DNA from 2 places in the Embleya australiensis genome. Region 1 is predicted to be linked to the other one. Evidence: riboswitches for the same ligand, from Rfam matches in the RefSeq annotation. Region 1 holds a riboswitch; the other holds the start of a gene.
What was found. Region 1 has a riboswitch for glycine ahead of gcvP (aminomethyl-transferring glycine dehydrogenase). Riboswitches for the same ligand answer to the same signal wherever they lie in the genome.

Region 1 (7,948 bases):
CACGGGGCCGCCGAGATCGGTCCCACGCCCGTCTCCGGGCCCGCGGTGGGCTGGAGCGGGTGGTTGGGCAGATACGGCGCCAGGTGCGCGCGCACCGCGACCGGGCCGACGCCGGGGCCGCCGCCGCCGTGCGGGATGCAGAAGGTCTTGTGCAGGTTCAGGTGCGACACGTCGGCGCCGATCGCGCCGCCGGGCTGGGCCAGGCCGACCAGCGCGTTCAGGTTCGCGCCGTCCACGTACACCTGGCCGCCGGCCTCGTGGATCGCCGCGCACACCTGCTCGATGCCCTCCTCGAACACGCCGTGCGTGGACGGATAGGTCACCATCAGCACCGCGAGCGTGTCCCGGTACTGCTCGATCTTCGCGTGCAGGTCGGCCAGGTCCACGTCGCCGTTCTCACCGGTCTTGACCACCACCACGCGCATCCCCGCCATCACCGCGCTGGCCGCGTTGGTGCCGTGCGCGGAGGAGGGGATCAGGCACACGTCGCGCGCGGTGTCGCCGTTGGCGTGGTGGTACGCGCGGACCGCGAGCAGCCCGGCGAGTTCGCCCTGGGAGCCGGCGTTGGGCTGGAGTGAGACCTTGGCGTAGCCGGTGATCCGGGCCAGCGAGTCGGCCAGCCCGTCGATCAACTCCAGGTAGCCCGCCGCCTGGTCGACCGGCGCGAAGGGGTGCATGTTCGCGAACTCGGGCCAGGTGACCGGCTCCATCTCGACCGTGGCGTTGAGCTTCATCGTGCACGAGCCGAGCGGGATCATGCCCCGGTCCAGCGCGTAGTCCTTGTCCGCGAGCCGACGCAGGTAGCGCAGCATGTCGGTCTCGGAGCGGTGCGTGTGGAAGACCGGGTGGGTCAGGAACTCGGTGTCGCGCAGCAGCCCCGAGGGCAGCGCGTCGGCGGTCTCGGCGTCGAGCCCGGCCACGTCGCCGCTCACCCCGAACGCGCCCCAGACCGCCTCGACGTGCGCCCGCAGCGTGGTCTCGTCACACGTGATCGCCACGTGGTCCGCGTCCACCGGCCGCAGGTTGACGCCGGCCGCGCGGGCCGCCGCGAGCACCTGCTCGGCCCGACCCGGCACCCGGGCGGTGACCGTGTCGAAGAAGTCGCCGTGCACCACCTCGACACCGCCGGCCCGCAGCCCGCCCGCCAGCACGGCCGCGTAGCGGTGCGTGCGGCGCGCGATCGAGGCGAGCCCGTCCGGCCCGTGGTAGACCGCGTACATCCCGGCCATCACCGCGAGCAGCACCTGGGCGGTGCAGATGTTGCTGGTCGCCTTCTCCCGGCGGATGTGCTGCTCGCGGGTCTGCAGCGCGAGCCGGTAAGCGGGCGCGCCGTCGGCGTCCACCGACACCCCCACCAAGCGGCCCGGCATGCTGCGGGTCAGCTTCTCGCGGACCGCCAGGTAGCCCGCGTGCGGGCCGCCGAAGGCCATCGGGACCCCGAACCGCTGGGTGGTGCCGACCGCGATGTCGGCGCCCATCGCGCCGGGCGCGCGCAGCACGGTGAGCGCGAGCAGGTCGGCGGCGACCGCCACCAGCGCGCCCTGCGCGTGCGCGGCCTCGATCACCGGGGTCAGGTCGCGAACAAGACCGTCGGTGCCCGGGTACTGGAGCAGCACCCCGAAGCAGCCGCCCTCGGGCAGCCCGTCGGCGGTGTCGGCGACCACGACCTCGATGCCCAGCGCCCGCGCGCGCGTGCGCACCACGGCGATGGTCTGCGGCAGCGTGGCCGCGTCCACGACGAACACGTCGCTCTTGGCCCGGCCCGCCCGGCGGGCCAGCGTCATCGCCTCGGCGGCGGCGGTGGACTCGTCGAGCAGCGAGGCGCCGGCCACGTCCAGGCCGGTCAGGTCGGTGACCACGGTCTGGAAGTTGAGCAGCGCCTCCAACCGGCCCTGGGAGATCTCCGGCTGGTAGGGCGTGTAGGCGGTGTACCAGGCCGGGTTCTCCAGCACGTTGCGGGTGATCACCGGCGGGGTGAACGTGCCGTGGTAGCCGAGCCCGATCATCGAGGTCAGCACGGTGTTGCGGGAGGCCAGCTCGCGCAGTTCGGCCAGCACCTCGGCCTCGGTGCGGGCGGCCGGCAACTCGAAGCCCGCGAGCGCGCGGATCGCGGCGGGCACCGCCGCGTCGGTCAGCTCGTCCAGGGACCCGTAACCGATCGCGGCGAGCATCTTCGCCTGTTCGTCGGTGTCCGGACCGATGTGCCGGCCGGTGAACGGCGACGCGGCCTCCAGGCCGGTCAACGAGCCGGGGCCGGAGGGGAGTACGGCGTGAGCACGCGTCGGGGCAGGGGTGCGCGGTGTCATCGCGAAAGGCCTCCTGGATCGCTCCTGGACGGACACGCGGGTCGCGCGCCCACCGGCCTCCCCCTCTGTCATCGGTACCTGAGAGCTTCACCCCGCCCGGAACACCGGCGGGGCCGGTCCCACGAACGCGATTTGCACCGTCGGCGAGGATCCGACCCGACTCGGCGAGCCACGTGCGGATCCTGCTTTCCAGAGTGCCCACGACCACGCGGTACGGGTGCCTGAGAGATTCCGGGGAGGAGTTGCTCCTTCGGCGCCTCGTGCGGACGAACACGAGAACTCTCCCGCGCGAACGTAATGGGCGGCTTCAACGGTATCAGCGTGGCATCGGATGCGGACGGGACGCCAGGCCGGAGGGGTGCGGGTTGTCAGGTCGACGGGGGCGGCGGAGGCGGCGGGCCGGGGTCGGCGGGTCCGGCGGGCCGGTCGTCCGCGTCGCCCGTGCCCGGCAGGGGCAGCGGCTCCCCCGGTCGCAGCGCCGGGTCGGCGAGGGCGAACGTGCGTACCCGGCCCGGCTTTCCGCCCGGGACCTCGAAGCGCACCGTGACGCGGCCGACGCCGCTGCCCTGGACCCAGCCGGGGCCGAAGTCCTCATGGACCACGTCCTGGCCCGGAGACCAGGAGACCCGCTCGGGGCCGGCCTCGGCGGGCTCCTCCCCCGCCGGCCCCGCGTCGTCGTCCTCCGGCTCCTCCGCCGGCGTGTCGGCGGCGCCGAACAGGTCCTGCTGGGCGAAGTCGGCCAAGCCGCTGACGCCCACCCCCAGCAGCCGCACTCCGCCGGTGACGTCCACCTGGGCGGCCAGGCGGCGGATCGTCTCGCGCACCACGCCCGGGTCGTCGGTGGGGCCGCGCAGCGTCTCCGAGCGGGTGAGCGTGCTGAAGTCGTAGCGGCGCAGCTTCAACACGATGGTGCGGCCGGAGCGGCCGGCCGCGCGCAGCCGCTCCACGCAGCGGATCGAGAGGCGGTCCAATTCCCTGGTGATCCGCTCGCGGTCGACCAGATCGGTGGCGAAGGTGTCCTCGACCGACACCGACTTGGCGTCCCGGTCGGCCACCACCGGGCGCGCGTCCAGGCCCGCGGCCAGGACGTGCAGGCCGTGTCCGTGCGCCTGGCCGAGCAGGCGTACCAGTTCGCTCTCGTCCACCGCGGCCAGGTCGGCGACGGTGTCCAGGCCGGCCCGGCGCAGCACGTCGCCGGTGGCCGGGCCCACCCCGGGCAGCGCGCGCACCGGGAGCGGGTCGAGCATCGCCCGTTCGGTGCCGGGCACTACCACGCACAACCCGTCGGGCTTGTCCGCCTCGGAGGCGATCTTGGCCAGCAGTTTGGAGGTGGCCGCGCCGACCGAGCAGGTCAGGCCGGTGGCGGCGTGGATGTCGGCGCGCAGGCGCACGGCGATCTCGGTGACCCGGGCGGTGTCCAGGGCGCCGCCGTGCGGGCCCGCGTCCAGGTCGATGAACGCCTCGTCCAGGCTGAGCGGTTCGACCAGCGGGGACAGCCGGTGCAGCAGTTCCATCACGGTGTCGCTGACCTGCCGGTAGAGGCCGAAGCGGGGGCTGAGGAAGGCGGCGTTGGGGCAGCGCCGGCGGGCCTCGCCGATGGACATCGCGGAGCGTACGCCGAAGACCCGGGCCTCGTAGGAGGCGGTGGCCACGACACCCCGGGCGCCGATGCCGCCCACGATCACCGCCTTGCCGGCCAGGCTGGGCTTGGCGACCTGCTCGACCGACGCGTAGAACGCGTCCATGTCGAGGTGGAGGATGCCCGGCGCCTGTCTCACACCGCGCAATCATGACGCACCGGTCCGACATCCCCGGTGAACGGTCGTTCGGGCGCGCCGCAGCGAGACGCCGGGCGGGCGGTCGCCCCCGCGGTCAGTCCTCCAGGGCGCGCCGGATCGCGTCGCTGGGGCGGGCGGTCACCCGGGGGTCCGGCTTGAACACGATCGTTCCGGTCGCCTTGATCGCGGCGAGCACCTCGCGACCGGTTCCGTACACGGTGGGTCCGATGTGGCCCCACGTCAGGGATCGGTCCGGAACACCGTAGGCATCGATGCCGGCGGCCTTGCACAGCGCCAGCGCGCGCCGCAGATGGAAGCTCTGCGTGACCACGATCATCCGCTCGATGCCGTAGATCCGCTTCGCCCGGGCGCAGGAATCCCAGGTGGAGAATCCCGAATCGTCGCTCACGACGCGTTTGTCCGGGACTCCGCGCTCGACGAGGTAGCGCCGCATCACCCCGGTCTCGTCGTAGCGGTTGTCGCCGCCATCGCCGCTGACCAGGATCACCCGGGTCTTGCCGGCCCGGTACAGCCGCAGCGCCACGTCGAGTCGGCGGGCCAGCAGATCCGACGGCCGATCCCCCCGCACGCCCGCGCCGAGCACCATCGTGACGTCGCGCGCGGGCACCCGTTCCACCGGGCGCACCCGGTCCCCGGCGTACAGGTGCAGCCCCGTCACCGGGGCCAGTCCGGCCACCGTGAGCAGGACGACGGCCTGGTAGCCGCGCCGTTGGGCACGCCGGGAGCGGGGCAGGGTGGGGCGACGAATGGGCACATCCACGTGGACGTCCCGCCCCCGCGCACCGGTTCCCACCGGCGGTATCGCCGCTCAGACCGCGCGATCTCGACGCCTGCGGGCCAATTCGTCGCCCGGATGGACCTGCGGGGTCGGCTCCCCGGTGCCGGTGTGCTCGCCCTGGAGCTGCGCGAGCGAGCCCTCGACCTCGCGCCACACCGCCCCCACCGCGATGCCGAAGACCCCCTGGCCGCCCTGGACCAGGTCGATGACCTCGTCGTAGGACGTGCACTCGTACACGCTCGCCCCGTCGCTCATCAGGGTCATCCCGGCCAGGTCGCCGATGCCGCGTCCGCGCAGGTGGGCGACCGCGATCCGGATGTTCTGCAGCGAGACGCCGGTGTCCAGGAGCCGCTTGACGATCTTCAGCACGAGGATGTCGCGGAAGCCGTACAGCCGCTGCGTGCCCGGGCCGTGGGCCGAGCGGACCGTGGGCTCGACCAGGCCGGTGCGGGCCCAGTAGTCGAGTTGCCGGTAGGTGATGCCGGCCGCCGCACAGGCGGTCGGGCCACGGTAGCCCACGTCCTCCGACGGAGTGCCGGGTGGGACGACGTCCGGCCGCCGGAGGCCCGCACCGGGGTCGGTCGCCGGCAGAGGACGTGCCGTGCGGGCGCGCTCCGCCGCCGTGATGTCGCCGGTGCTGCTCACGCCGACCTCCCTTTCGTCCCCGCGCGCCCGGGTACGGCGCGAGGAGTCTCTTTCAGTCCCGGGCCGCAGGCGGCGAGGTGCAACGCGCAGGGGTCATCCCGGAACTGTCGATTTCGACGGTAGGCAGTCACCAACAGCGCGTCAACGACCGGGGCGTTCGGCACGCCGAGTGACGCTGCTCGCACGAGTGGTTTGAACCCGGCGTCCACGGGTAGGTCTGCCGGCTTTGCCACTGATCGCTTCTGCCCGAAACCGATCGACCCTGATCGGGTCCGAGACGCGAAGAACCGCCGACCGGGACCCGGCCGCCGAGGAGGCGAGGGGGTCGGTCGACGGTTCCGAGGATGCGCCGGGCCGGAGCGGGCCGGCTATTGGCTCGTGGTGCCGAAGTCCTCGGGCGAGATGTCGTTCAGGAACTCCCTGAACTTCTCGATCTCGTCCTCCTGCTCGTTGGGGATCACGATGCCGGCCTCGTCCAGGACCGCGTCGCTGCCCACGATCGACGTCCCGGTGCGCAGCGCGAGCGCGATCGCGTCCGACGGGCGCGCGCTGACCTCCACGCCGCCGGAGAAGACCAGCTCGGCGTAGAACACGCCCTCGCGCAGGTCGGTGATCCGGATCTGGGTCAATTCCTGCCCCAACGCCTCCAGCACGTCCCGGAAGAGATCGTGCGTCAGAGGACGCGCGGGTACCACGCCCTGTTGGGCGAACGCGATGGCCGTCGCCTCTACCGGGCCGATCCAGATGGGGAGATAACGATCGCCCCCCGTCTCCCGTAGGAGCACGATCGGCTGGTTAGAGGGCATCTCCACCCGGACGCCCACAACCTCTAGCTCGTTCACATCGCCACACTAGCGCGCTCGACTGTCGGTGACCGATCCCCGGGGGCCGAATAGGTCGGGGATTCGTCGTTTTTTCTTCGTGGCGCCGTCGGGGGGCCGGCGCGGGTCCGGGGCCCGGCGGCGACCGTACGCCGGGGTAGGGCGCCGAGCGGGCGCGCCGGTCAGCGGCCCAGGCGTGGCGCGAGCGCGGTGGTGACCAGGACGGTGTGCAGGCGCGAGGTGAGCGCCAGCAGGTCGCGGACGGTCTCCTCGGCGCCCGCCTTCGCGCGGGCGCCCCTGCGGTGCAGGAGCGGCGCGACGATCTGCTCGACCAGGGCGGCCTCGCGGTCCGCCGCGGCCTTGGCCTGGCGCAGGTGACGCGGCTCGACGCCGTAGCGGCCCAGCGCGGCCACCAGGCGGGCCACCACGAGCGCGTCCCCGTCGTAGACCACACCCTCCTCGGCCGCGTCCGCACCGGCCTCGTCGGGGCGCGGGCGGTGCGGCTGGATCAGGCCGAACTCCTCCAGGCGGGCCAGGTCCGCGTCCTGGATGCCGGCCGCGGCGATCAGCCCCGGCCGGTCGAGGAGCACCGTGCCCCCGTCCCGGCCGGCCGCTCCGGGATCGCCGTCCCCGTTCCGGGGGTGCTCGGATTCGGCCGGGGTCGGGCCGGCCGGTTCGAGCCCGCGATCCATCGCGTCGAGCTGGTCCTTGATCACCCGCAGCGGCAGGTAGCGGTCGCGCTGCACACGCAGCACGTAGCGCAGTCGTTCGATGTCGGCGGGGCCGAACTTGCGGTAGCCCGACGGGCTCCGCTGCGGCTCGATGAGCCCTTCCGCCTCGAGGAACCGGATCTTGGAGATGCTGATGTCCGGGAACTCGGGACGCAACAGGGTCAACACCCCGCCGATGCTCGAGGAGACCGATCCGGCCGCCGCCGGACTCACCCCATCAGCCCCTGCCTGCTCGGGAAGAAGACCAGCCGGTACTTGCCGATCTGGACCTCGTCGCCCGGCGTCAGCGGGACCTCGTCGATGCGCTCGCGGCCCACGTAGGTGCCGTTCAGGCTGCCCACGTCGGCGACCGCGAAGCCCCCGGCGGTGCGGCGGAACTCGGCGTGCTTGCGCGAGACCGTCACGTCGTCGAGGAAGATGTCGCTCTGCGGGTGCCGACCGGCCGTGGTGCGGTCCGAGTCGAGCAGGAAGCGGCTGCCGGAGTTGGGGCCCCGGCGCACCACGAGGAGCGCGGTCCCCGGCGGCAGCGCGTCCACCGCGGCCTGCGCCTCGGGGGTCAGGATCTCGCGGGGCGCGGGTTCCGCGTCCAGCGCCTCGATGCCGCTGATCGAGATGGTCGAGGTCTGCTCCGACGCCCGCTCGGCGCCGGCGCCCAGACGCGCGCCGCAGTTGGAGCAGAACCGGCCGCCGGGCGGGTTGTGATGCCCACAGGTGCCGCACACGACCACGTCGGCCTCCTGACCCGTCCCGGTCGAACCTCGACCTTCGGTCGAGAGTTGTCCGAAACTTATGCGCGCCGTGTGTTCCTGGTCAACAGCGACATGCCCGGCGGTGGCGTCGGATTCGCCCATCCGAGGGGCGGGGGCGG
Region 2 (7,948 bases), 4.4 Mb from region 1:
CATCTCCAGGGTGTTCTGCTGGCGGTGCAGCTCGTCGGCGACGGCGGCGGCGACCTGCGGGTCCACCTCGCCCAGGGGACGGTCCAGGATCGTCACGGTTGTCAGCTCCTCGATCGGGTCGATCTCGATCATTCGCCGCAGAACGCGGCGTATTCGTCGGCCGACAGCAGGCCCTCGGCCTCGCCGTCGATGCGCACCTTGAACAGCCAGCCCGCCCCGAAGGGGTCGGAGTTCACCAGGGCCGGGTCCTCGACGACGGCGTCGTTTATCTCGACGACCTCGCCGGAGACCGGCGCGTACATGTCGCTGACCGACTTCGTGGACTCCAGCTCGCCGCACGGCTCACCGGCGACGACCACCCGGCCGACCTCGGGAAGCTCAACGAACACCACGTCGCCGAGCGCCTCGGCCGCGTGTTGGGTGATGCCCACGACGGCGGGGGAGGCCGCCTCGTCGAGCCACTCGTGTTCCTTGCTGTAGCGCAGGTGCTGGGGTGCGTGCACGGGTCCATTCTCCATTCGAATGAGGTAAGTCCGTCCCTCAGGATGATTTGGGACGTTTTCCGGTGATATAGGGAAGGGTTCGGCTCAGCCGCGCTTGTAGAACGGCAGCGCCACCACCTCGACCGGCTCGGCCTTGCCGCGGATGTCCACCGCCAGCCGGGTGCCCGGTTCGGCCCGCTCCACCGCCACGTAGGCCATCGCGATCGGCATGCCGAGCGTCGGCGACGGCGCGCCGGAGGTGACCTCGCCGACCCGCTCGCCGCTGTCCGCGTCCACCACCGGGTAGCCCGCGCGCGGGACCCGCTTGCCCGGCGAGGTCAGCCCGACCAGCGTGCGGCGCACGTCCGCCTCCGCCGCGGCCAGCGCCTCGCGGCCGACGAAGTCCTCGGGCTTGTCCAGCCGGACCACCCGGCCCAGGTTGGCCTCGTACGGCGTGGTGTCCCGGGTCAGCTCGTGGCCGTACAGCGGCATGCCCGCCTCCAGGCGCAGCGTGTCCCGGCAGGACAGGCCGGCCGGCACCAAGCCGTGCGGCTTGCCCGCGGCCAGCAGCGCGTCCCACAGCGCGACCGCGTCGCCGGGCGCGGCGAACAGCTCGAAGCCGTCCTCGCCGGTGTAGCCGGTGCGGGCGAGCAGCACGGGCACGCCCGCGACCTCGGTGCGCAGGATCGCGTAGTACTTGAGCGCGGGCAGGTCGGCGTCGGTCAGCGAACCGACGATCTCCGTCGACGCGGGCCCCTGCACGGCGAGCAGCGTGTACTCCTCGGACGCGTCGCGCACCGTCGCGTCGAAGTCGCTCGCGCGGTACTTCAGGCTGCCCGCCACCACGTCGGCGTTGGACGCGTTGGCCACCACCACGAAGTGCTCTTCGCCGAGGCGGTACACGATCAGGTCGTCGACGATGCCGCCCTCCTCGGTGCAGATCATCGTGTACCGGGCGCGGTCGATCCCGATCTTCGAGACGAAACCGACCAGGGCGTGGTCGAGCGCGCGGGCGGCCTCCGGGCCGGTGACCTCGATCTCGCCCATATGGGTGAGGTCGAACAGGCCGGCCGTGGTGCGCACCGCGGTGTGCTCGTCCCGCTCGCTTCCGTACCGCAGCGGCATCCGCCACCCGGCGAAGTCGGTCATCGTGGCCCCGAGCGCGTCGTGCACGGCGTCGAGCGGGGTCCGGCGGTCGGTGGTCATGCGAAGACTCCTTCGAAGGGACGCCGGCGGAAGCCCCCGGCGGGCGCGGACCGGTCCGGGGCATGCCGGACGGCGCGGACCCGGGCGCGGGCCCGAGGTGCGACGAAAGGTGACGGGTGCTGCGGCCCGTACGAGAACGAATTCGAGGACAAAGGGGGCTCCCTGCCATGGCGTTCAGCCCTTTTCGGCCAAAGTCGGTCGAAAAGTGGGGTGCCCTCCCCTTCTGTCATCGGAACCTGAGAGCTTCATCCCGTCCGCCGCTGCCGCGTCGGGCCGGGATTTGCACCGTGGGTGAGCCGCACCGACGGTGCGCCTGCTTTCCAGAAGTGCCTGACCCATGCGGTATCGGTGCCTGAGAGATTCCGGGGAGGAGTTGCTCCTTCGGCGCCCCGCTCGATGGCGAGGACTCTTCCGCGTGGGGTCGACGGCCGTTATGAGGTTGTGCCCGGCATGCTAGCGCGTGTCGTCAATCCCCCGCCGGTGCCGGGGGAGCGCCGGCGCCCGCTCGCGCCCTCGGTGCGACACCATGCGCAGGGCACGAGGGTTCGGGACATCAGGGGAGGATTCGTGGAGACGGATTCGGCGGGGGCGCATACCGGCGCCGCGGTGGGCGGCATGTTGATCCCCCGGTCCGTGCACGACCTGCGGGAGGAGCGGCATCGGGAGGGGGAGCGGGACGGGGTCCGGCGGGTGGACGTGCTGTCCTATCCGGCCTCGTGCGTGCTCGTGGTGACCGGCCTGCCGGGCGCGGGCAAGAGCACGCTCCTGGCCCGGGTGGTCGCCGCCGGGCCCTCGGTCGCGGTCCTGGACGCCGATCTGGTCCGGGCCCGCTGGGCGCTGCGGGTGGGGCGGCTGCCGTACCGGGCCTACCGGCCGCTGGTGCGGCTGTCGCACTACGGCGAGGTGGCCCGGGCGCTGCGCGGCCCCGGAGCGGTGGTGGTGCACGACAGCGGCCGCAATCCGATCCTGCGCCGGGTACTGGTGCGCGCGGCCCGGCGGCGCGGCATCCCGGCACACGCGCTGCTCCTTGACGTCACGGCCCATCAGGCGCTTTCCGGCCAACGTGCGCGCGGTCGCGGAGTGTCCACCGCGGTGTTCGCCCGACACCACCGGGAATGGCGCGCGCTGCTCGCCCGGCTCGCCCCGTGGCTGGACGCCGGACCCGCCCTCGCCTCCGCCCCGGGCGGCTTCACCTCGTGTGTACTGCTCGACCGCCCGGCCGCGCGGCAGCTGCGCCGGATCGTTTTCGCAGACCCCCTACCCGGACAGTCCCGACGGCGGGATGCGGACAAGTCGTAAACTGCGCCGGACACCAAGAGGAGCACCACCATGCCGTTCCCGGCCAATCCCGTGGAGAGCGCGCTCGTCGCGGCGATGCGCGACCCGTCCCGGGCCGAGGCCCTGTTCGAGGCCCTCGCCGAGGCGGACGTGTGGGTGCCGCTGCCCGAGGGGGGCAGCGCCGCCGACACCGAACTGACCCTGCCCACCGCCGAGATCGACGGTCGGCCGTATGTGCCCGTGTTCTCCTCGGAGGAGCAGTTCCGCCGGCTCGCGGGGCCGATGGCGGGCACCGTGGCGCCGATGCGCGAGTTCGCCCGAGGGCTGCCGCCGCACATCGGCATCGTGGTCAACCCGGGCGGCGAGGTGGGCATCCCGATCCCGCCGCCGGGTGTGCTGGAGCTGGCCCGGCTGCCCGGCGCGGGCCGCCGCGGCGCACGGGTGCGGTTGTACGAGCCCGACCAGGAGCCGATGGACTTCCTGATCGCCGCCGCCGCCGAGTTCATCCACGTCCCCGTGGTGCTCAGCGCCCGGCGCGGCCTGGGCGAGGTCGAGTCCGATCCGCCGGTCCTGTTCGTCGGCGTCGAACTGGACCGGTGGCAGGAGGAGGACCGGCTGGCCGCGATCGGCGCCCTGGAGCGTGCGCTCGGCCGCGCCGCGTGCCCGTGGCCGGTCAACGTGGTGCTTCTGGACGTGGCGCAGGATCCTGTGGGGGACTGGATGCTGGAGCGGACGCAGCCGTTCTATCTGCGGGCCGACCAGCGCTGAGCCCGTCCGGCCGCGGCCGGCACCGGTGTCGAAAAACATGGGGTTCGGGGAGGACGTCGTGAACCAGGTCGAGCAGGCGTTGAGCCAGGTGGCCCCCGGGCGCTACGACGCCTACGAGCGGTTGCTGCAAGCGCTCGTCGGCGCGCCCGTGTGGATGTTGTTGTGGCAGGGGCAACCCGGCAGCCCGGACGCGCAGTACGGGAACATGGACGTGGCCGGATGGCGCTACGCGCCGGCGTTCACGTCCGAGGAACAGCTGCGTCTCAGTGGCTGGGACCGCTCGTTCGAGATCTGTCCGGTCCCCGAGATCGCGTCCTCGCTGTACACCGACCGCTGGGGTCTGTGGCTGAATCCGCACGCCCAGGGCGGTGGCGTCGGCGTGCCCTACCTCGACCTGCGCCGCATCGTCGGCGGCCTGGACCGACTGATGGCCGGCCCCCTGGCGGTCGGCGAACCCACCCTGTGGGACCCGGCGTTCTACTCCCTGCTCGGCGGTCAGCTGTTCCAGACCCAGGTGGTGCGCGCCGCCCACCGGGCCTGGGTGCGCCCCACCGTCGGCCCCGAACGCCTCGTGATCGGGCTGCGCCTGACGGACAATCAGCCCGCCACGATGCAGCGCATGCGCGACGCGATGGCCCGCGCGTCGGCCGCCGCGCCGCCCGGTCTGACGCTCTCCTCGGTCGCGCTCGACGACCCCTTCGACCCGATCGCCGCGTGGATGCGCGAGCACACCCGGCCGTTCATCGGCATCGACATGCTCGACGAGGCCGCCCGCCACGGCGGGTGATCGACATGCTCGACGAAGGCGCCCGTCCCGCACGGTGATTCACATGGCCGCCGCGGGCACACGCCACGCGCAGTGAGCGAAGATCGGCGGAACGTGGCGAGCCGGGGCAACAGGCAGTGATGCCCCCAAAAAACTGACGTCACGTCATCAACCGCTGCCTTGTTGTGATTTCGTGACCGATCTACGCGGATCAACCAGTGAATCGTGTCTGCGTAATCACGGTTCAGTAAAGGTATTCCTCCACCCCTGTTCGTGACCCGCGTCACGGAGGAGTCTCACCCGGACGACAGATCCCGAAGATCATCGGGATCGCAATGCCGGGTATGGCGACGGGACGCGGCGATCCCGAGCCGCCGTCGCATCCGTGAGCGGGGAGGGTCGATCCATGACGGCACCGATCGAGACCACCGGTGTGGCCCGAGAGGCGCACCCCGAGGCGATCGCCGAGGCAGCCGGCGCACGCATCGAGGGTCGGTCGCTCGGTCAGATCGCGTGGGCCCGATTCCGCCGCGACAGGGTCGCGATGGCCGGTGGTGTGGTGATCATCCTCATGGTGCTCATCGCGATCTTCGCGCCGCTCATCACCGACGCGATCGGCGGTGGACCCACCGAGTACCACGACGATCTGCTCGACCCGGTGCTGAACATCCCCAACGGCAGCTTCGGCGGCGCGAGTTGGGACCACCCGCTGGGTCTGGAGCCGGTCAACGGCCGGGACATCTTCTCCCGCATCTGCTACGGCGCCCGCGTCTCCATGCTGGTCGCCTTCCTCGCCACCCTGCTCTCCGTGGTGCTCGGCGTCGTCCTGGGCACCGTGGCGGGCTACTTCGGCGGCTGGATCGACGGGCTGATCAGCCGCGCCATGGACGTCTTCCTGGCCTTCCCGCTGCTGCTGTTCGCGATCGCCATCGGCAGCAGCCTCCAGGGCGAGGCCTTCGGCCTCCACGGCGACACGCTCCGCATCACCGTGCTGATCTTCGTGATCGGGTTCTTCAGCTGGCCGTACATCGCTCGCATCGTCCGCGGCCAGACGCTCTCGCTGCGCGAACGCGAGTTCGTCGAGGCGGCGCGCAGCCTCGGGGCCACCGACCGGCACATCATCTTCAAGGAGTTGTTGCCGAACCTGGTGGGTCCGATCCTGGTCTACTCCACGCTGCTGATCCCGACGAACATCCTGTTCGAGGCCGCCCTTTCCTACCTGGGGGTCGGCGTACAGGAACCCACCGCCTCGTGGGGTGGCATGCTCTCGGCGGCCACCCCCCGGTACCAGGACGCGCCGATGTTCATGGTCGTCCCCGGAGTCACCATCTTCATCACCGTGCTCGCGTTCAACCTGCTCGGCGACGGCCTTCGAGACGCCCTCGACCCGCGCAGCCGCTGAATATCCCGCAAGTCCCCACGAGGAGGCACGACCAGCGATGAAACACCCGGTAACTCGCAGGCGCAGGACCCAAGCGCTGATCGGCATGGTGGCTGTCACCGCGATGGCCGCCACCGCGTGTGGCGGTGGTGGCGGCGGCTCGAAGAAGTACAGCCCGAGCAACAAGGCGATCACCGAAGTGGTCAACCAGTCCACCAAGAAGGGTGGCACGCTCAAGCTGGTCAGCTCGGACAAGTTCGACTCGCTGGACCCGGGCGACATGTACTACGCCTCGGCGTGGAACTTCTCCCGCCTGATGGCGCGTCCGCTGCTCACCTTCAAGCCCGCCCCGGGCAACGCGAGCTACGAGTTCGCGCCGGACCTGGCCACCGACGTGGGCAAGACCGACGACGGCGGCAAGACCTGGACGTACCACCTGCGCAAGGGCGTGAAGTACGAGGACGGCGTCGAGGTCAAGGCGTCGGACGTCAAGTACGCCGTGGAGCGGACCTTCGACAAGGAGGTCCTGCCCAACGGCCCGGGCTACTTCGCCCAATACCTGGACCCCGACGGCACCTACAAGGGTCCGTACAAGGACTCCGCGCCGGACAAGCTGGGTCTGAGCGCGATCGAGACGCCGGACGACTACACCATCATCTTCAAGATGAAGGAGCCGTTCGCGGACTTCAACTACCTCGCCGCGCTCCCGCAGACCGCGCCGGTCCCGCCCGCCAAGGACACCGGCAAGGAGTACGTCAAGCACCCCCTCGCCTCCGGCGCGTACATGGTCGACGGCCAGTACGAGCCCGGCAAGGCGGTCAACCTGATCCGCAACCCGAACTGGGACCCGGCGACCGACCCGCTGCGCAAGGCGCTGCCGGACCGGATCGAACTGCTGGAGAAGCAGGACGCGAACGACGTCGACAACCGACTCTTCGCCGGCACGGCGCAGTTGGACGTGGTCGGCACCGGCGTCCAGGCTGCCGCGCAGAACAAGATCCTCACGGACAAGAAGCTCGCGGACAACGCGGACGACGCGATCTCCGGCGCGCTGGCCTACCTGGCGATCAGCTCCAAGACCCCGCCGTTCGACAACGTGCACTGCCGGCGCGCCGTGCAGTACGCGGTCAACAAGTCGCAACTGCAGCGCGCGCAGGGTGGCGAGGTCGGCTCCGACATCGCGACCAACCTGATGCCGCCGACGCTGGCCGGTTCCAAGGTCACCGACATGTACCCCAACGGTGCCAAGCACACCGGTGATGTGGCCAAGGCCAAGGACGAACTGAAGCAGTGCGGCAAGGCCGACGGCTTCAGCACCGTGCTGACCGCGCGCGCCAACCGGCCCAAGGAGGTCGCGGGCGCCACGTCGGTGCAGAACGCGCTCGCCAAGATCGGCGTCAAGGTCGAGATCCGGCAGTACCCCTCGGGTGACTACTTCTCGCAGTTCGCCGGTGTCCCGAAGTGGGTCGCGGAGAACAAGGTCGGCATCATGTTCATGCAGTGGGGCCCCGACTTCCCCACCCAGTTCGGCTTCTTCCAGCAGATCGTGGACGGCCGGGCGATCAAGCCCGCCGGTGGCACGAACCTGTCCGAGCTGAACGACCCGGCGGTCAACGGTCTGATCGACCAGGCCACCCGGACCATCGACCCGGCGCAGAGCGCGGCCATCTGGCAGCAGCTGGACCAGAAGGTGATGGAGTCGGCGGTGATCGTCCCGTTCGGCTGGACCAAGTCGCTGCTGTACCGCCCGTCGAACGTGACCAACCTGGTCGTCACGCCCGCGTACTCCGGGATGTACGACTACCTCAACATCGGTATCCAGTAAGCCTGCGACGAGGTCAGTAGCCCGAAGGAGAGGTGAAGGCCCGTCAGTTCCGGTGCGGGGAGCGGTGATCCCGCTCCCCGCACCGGACCGGGTCGCCGGCTCATGATTTTCTATCTGCTCAGGCGGCTGGCGGGAGCGGTGGTGCTCCTGTTGATCGTCACCATGGCGGTCTTCGCCATCTTCTTCCTGATTCCGCGTCTGGGAGGCGCCACAAGCGACCAACTCGCCGCGCGCTACGTCGG

Region 2: linked by a shared signal. The riboswitch ahead of gcvT (glycine cleavage system aminomethyltransferase GcvT) and the one ahead of gcvP (aminomethyl-transferring glycine dehydrogenase) in region 1 are both predicted to bind glycine.

The regions. Positions count from the first base shown of each region.
Region 1 is NZ_CP182422.1:691,210-699,157, forward strand. It holds gene gcvP (aminomethyl-transferring glycine dehydrogenase) at 1-2,306, opposite strand, end outside; glycine riboswitch at 2,506-2,603, opposite strand; gene ACMXN5_RS02930 (DNA polymerase IV) at 2,675-4,084, opposite strand; gene ACMXN5_RS02935 (SanA/YdcF family protein) at 4,179-4,865, opposite strand; gene ACMXN5_RS02940 (MerR family transcriptional regulator) at 4,914-5,528, opposite strand; gene ACMXN5_RS02945 (bifunctional nuclease family protein) at 5,897-6,370, opposite strand; gene ftsR (transcriptional regulator FtsR) at 6,532-7,293, opposite strand; gene ACMXN5_RS02955 (FHA domain-containing protein) at 7,290-7,808, opposite strand.
Region 2 is NZ_CP182422.1:5,059,703-5,067,650, forward strand. It holds gene glyA (serine hydroxymethyltransferase) at 1-132, opposite strand, end outside; gene gcvH (glycine cleavage system protein GcvH) at 129-503, opposite strand; gene gcvT (glycine cleavage system aminomethyltransferase GcvT) at 588-1,688, opposite strand; glycine riboswitch at 1,902-2,018, opposite strand; glycine riboswitch at 2,019-2,112, opposite strand; gene ACMXN5_RS22070 (AAA family ATPase) at 2,256-2,987, shown strand; gene ACMXN5_RS22075 (enhanced serine sensitivity protein SseB) at 3,018-3,734, shown strand; gene ACMXN5_RS22080 (enhanced serine sensitivity protein SseB C-terminal domain-containing protein) at 3,793-4,521, shown strand; gene ACMXN5_RS22085 (ABC transporter permease) at 4,907-5,902, shown strand; gene ACMXN5_RS22090 (ABC transporter substrate-binding protein) at 5,940-7,706, shown strand; gene ACMXN5_RS22095 (ABC transporter permease) at 7,809-7,948, shown strand, end outside.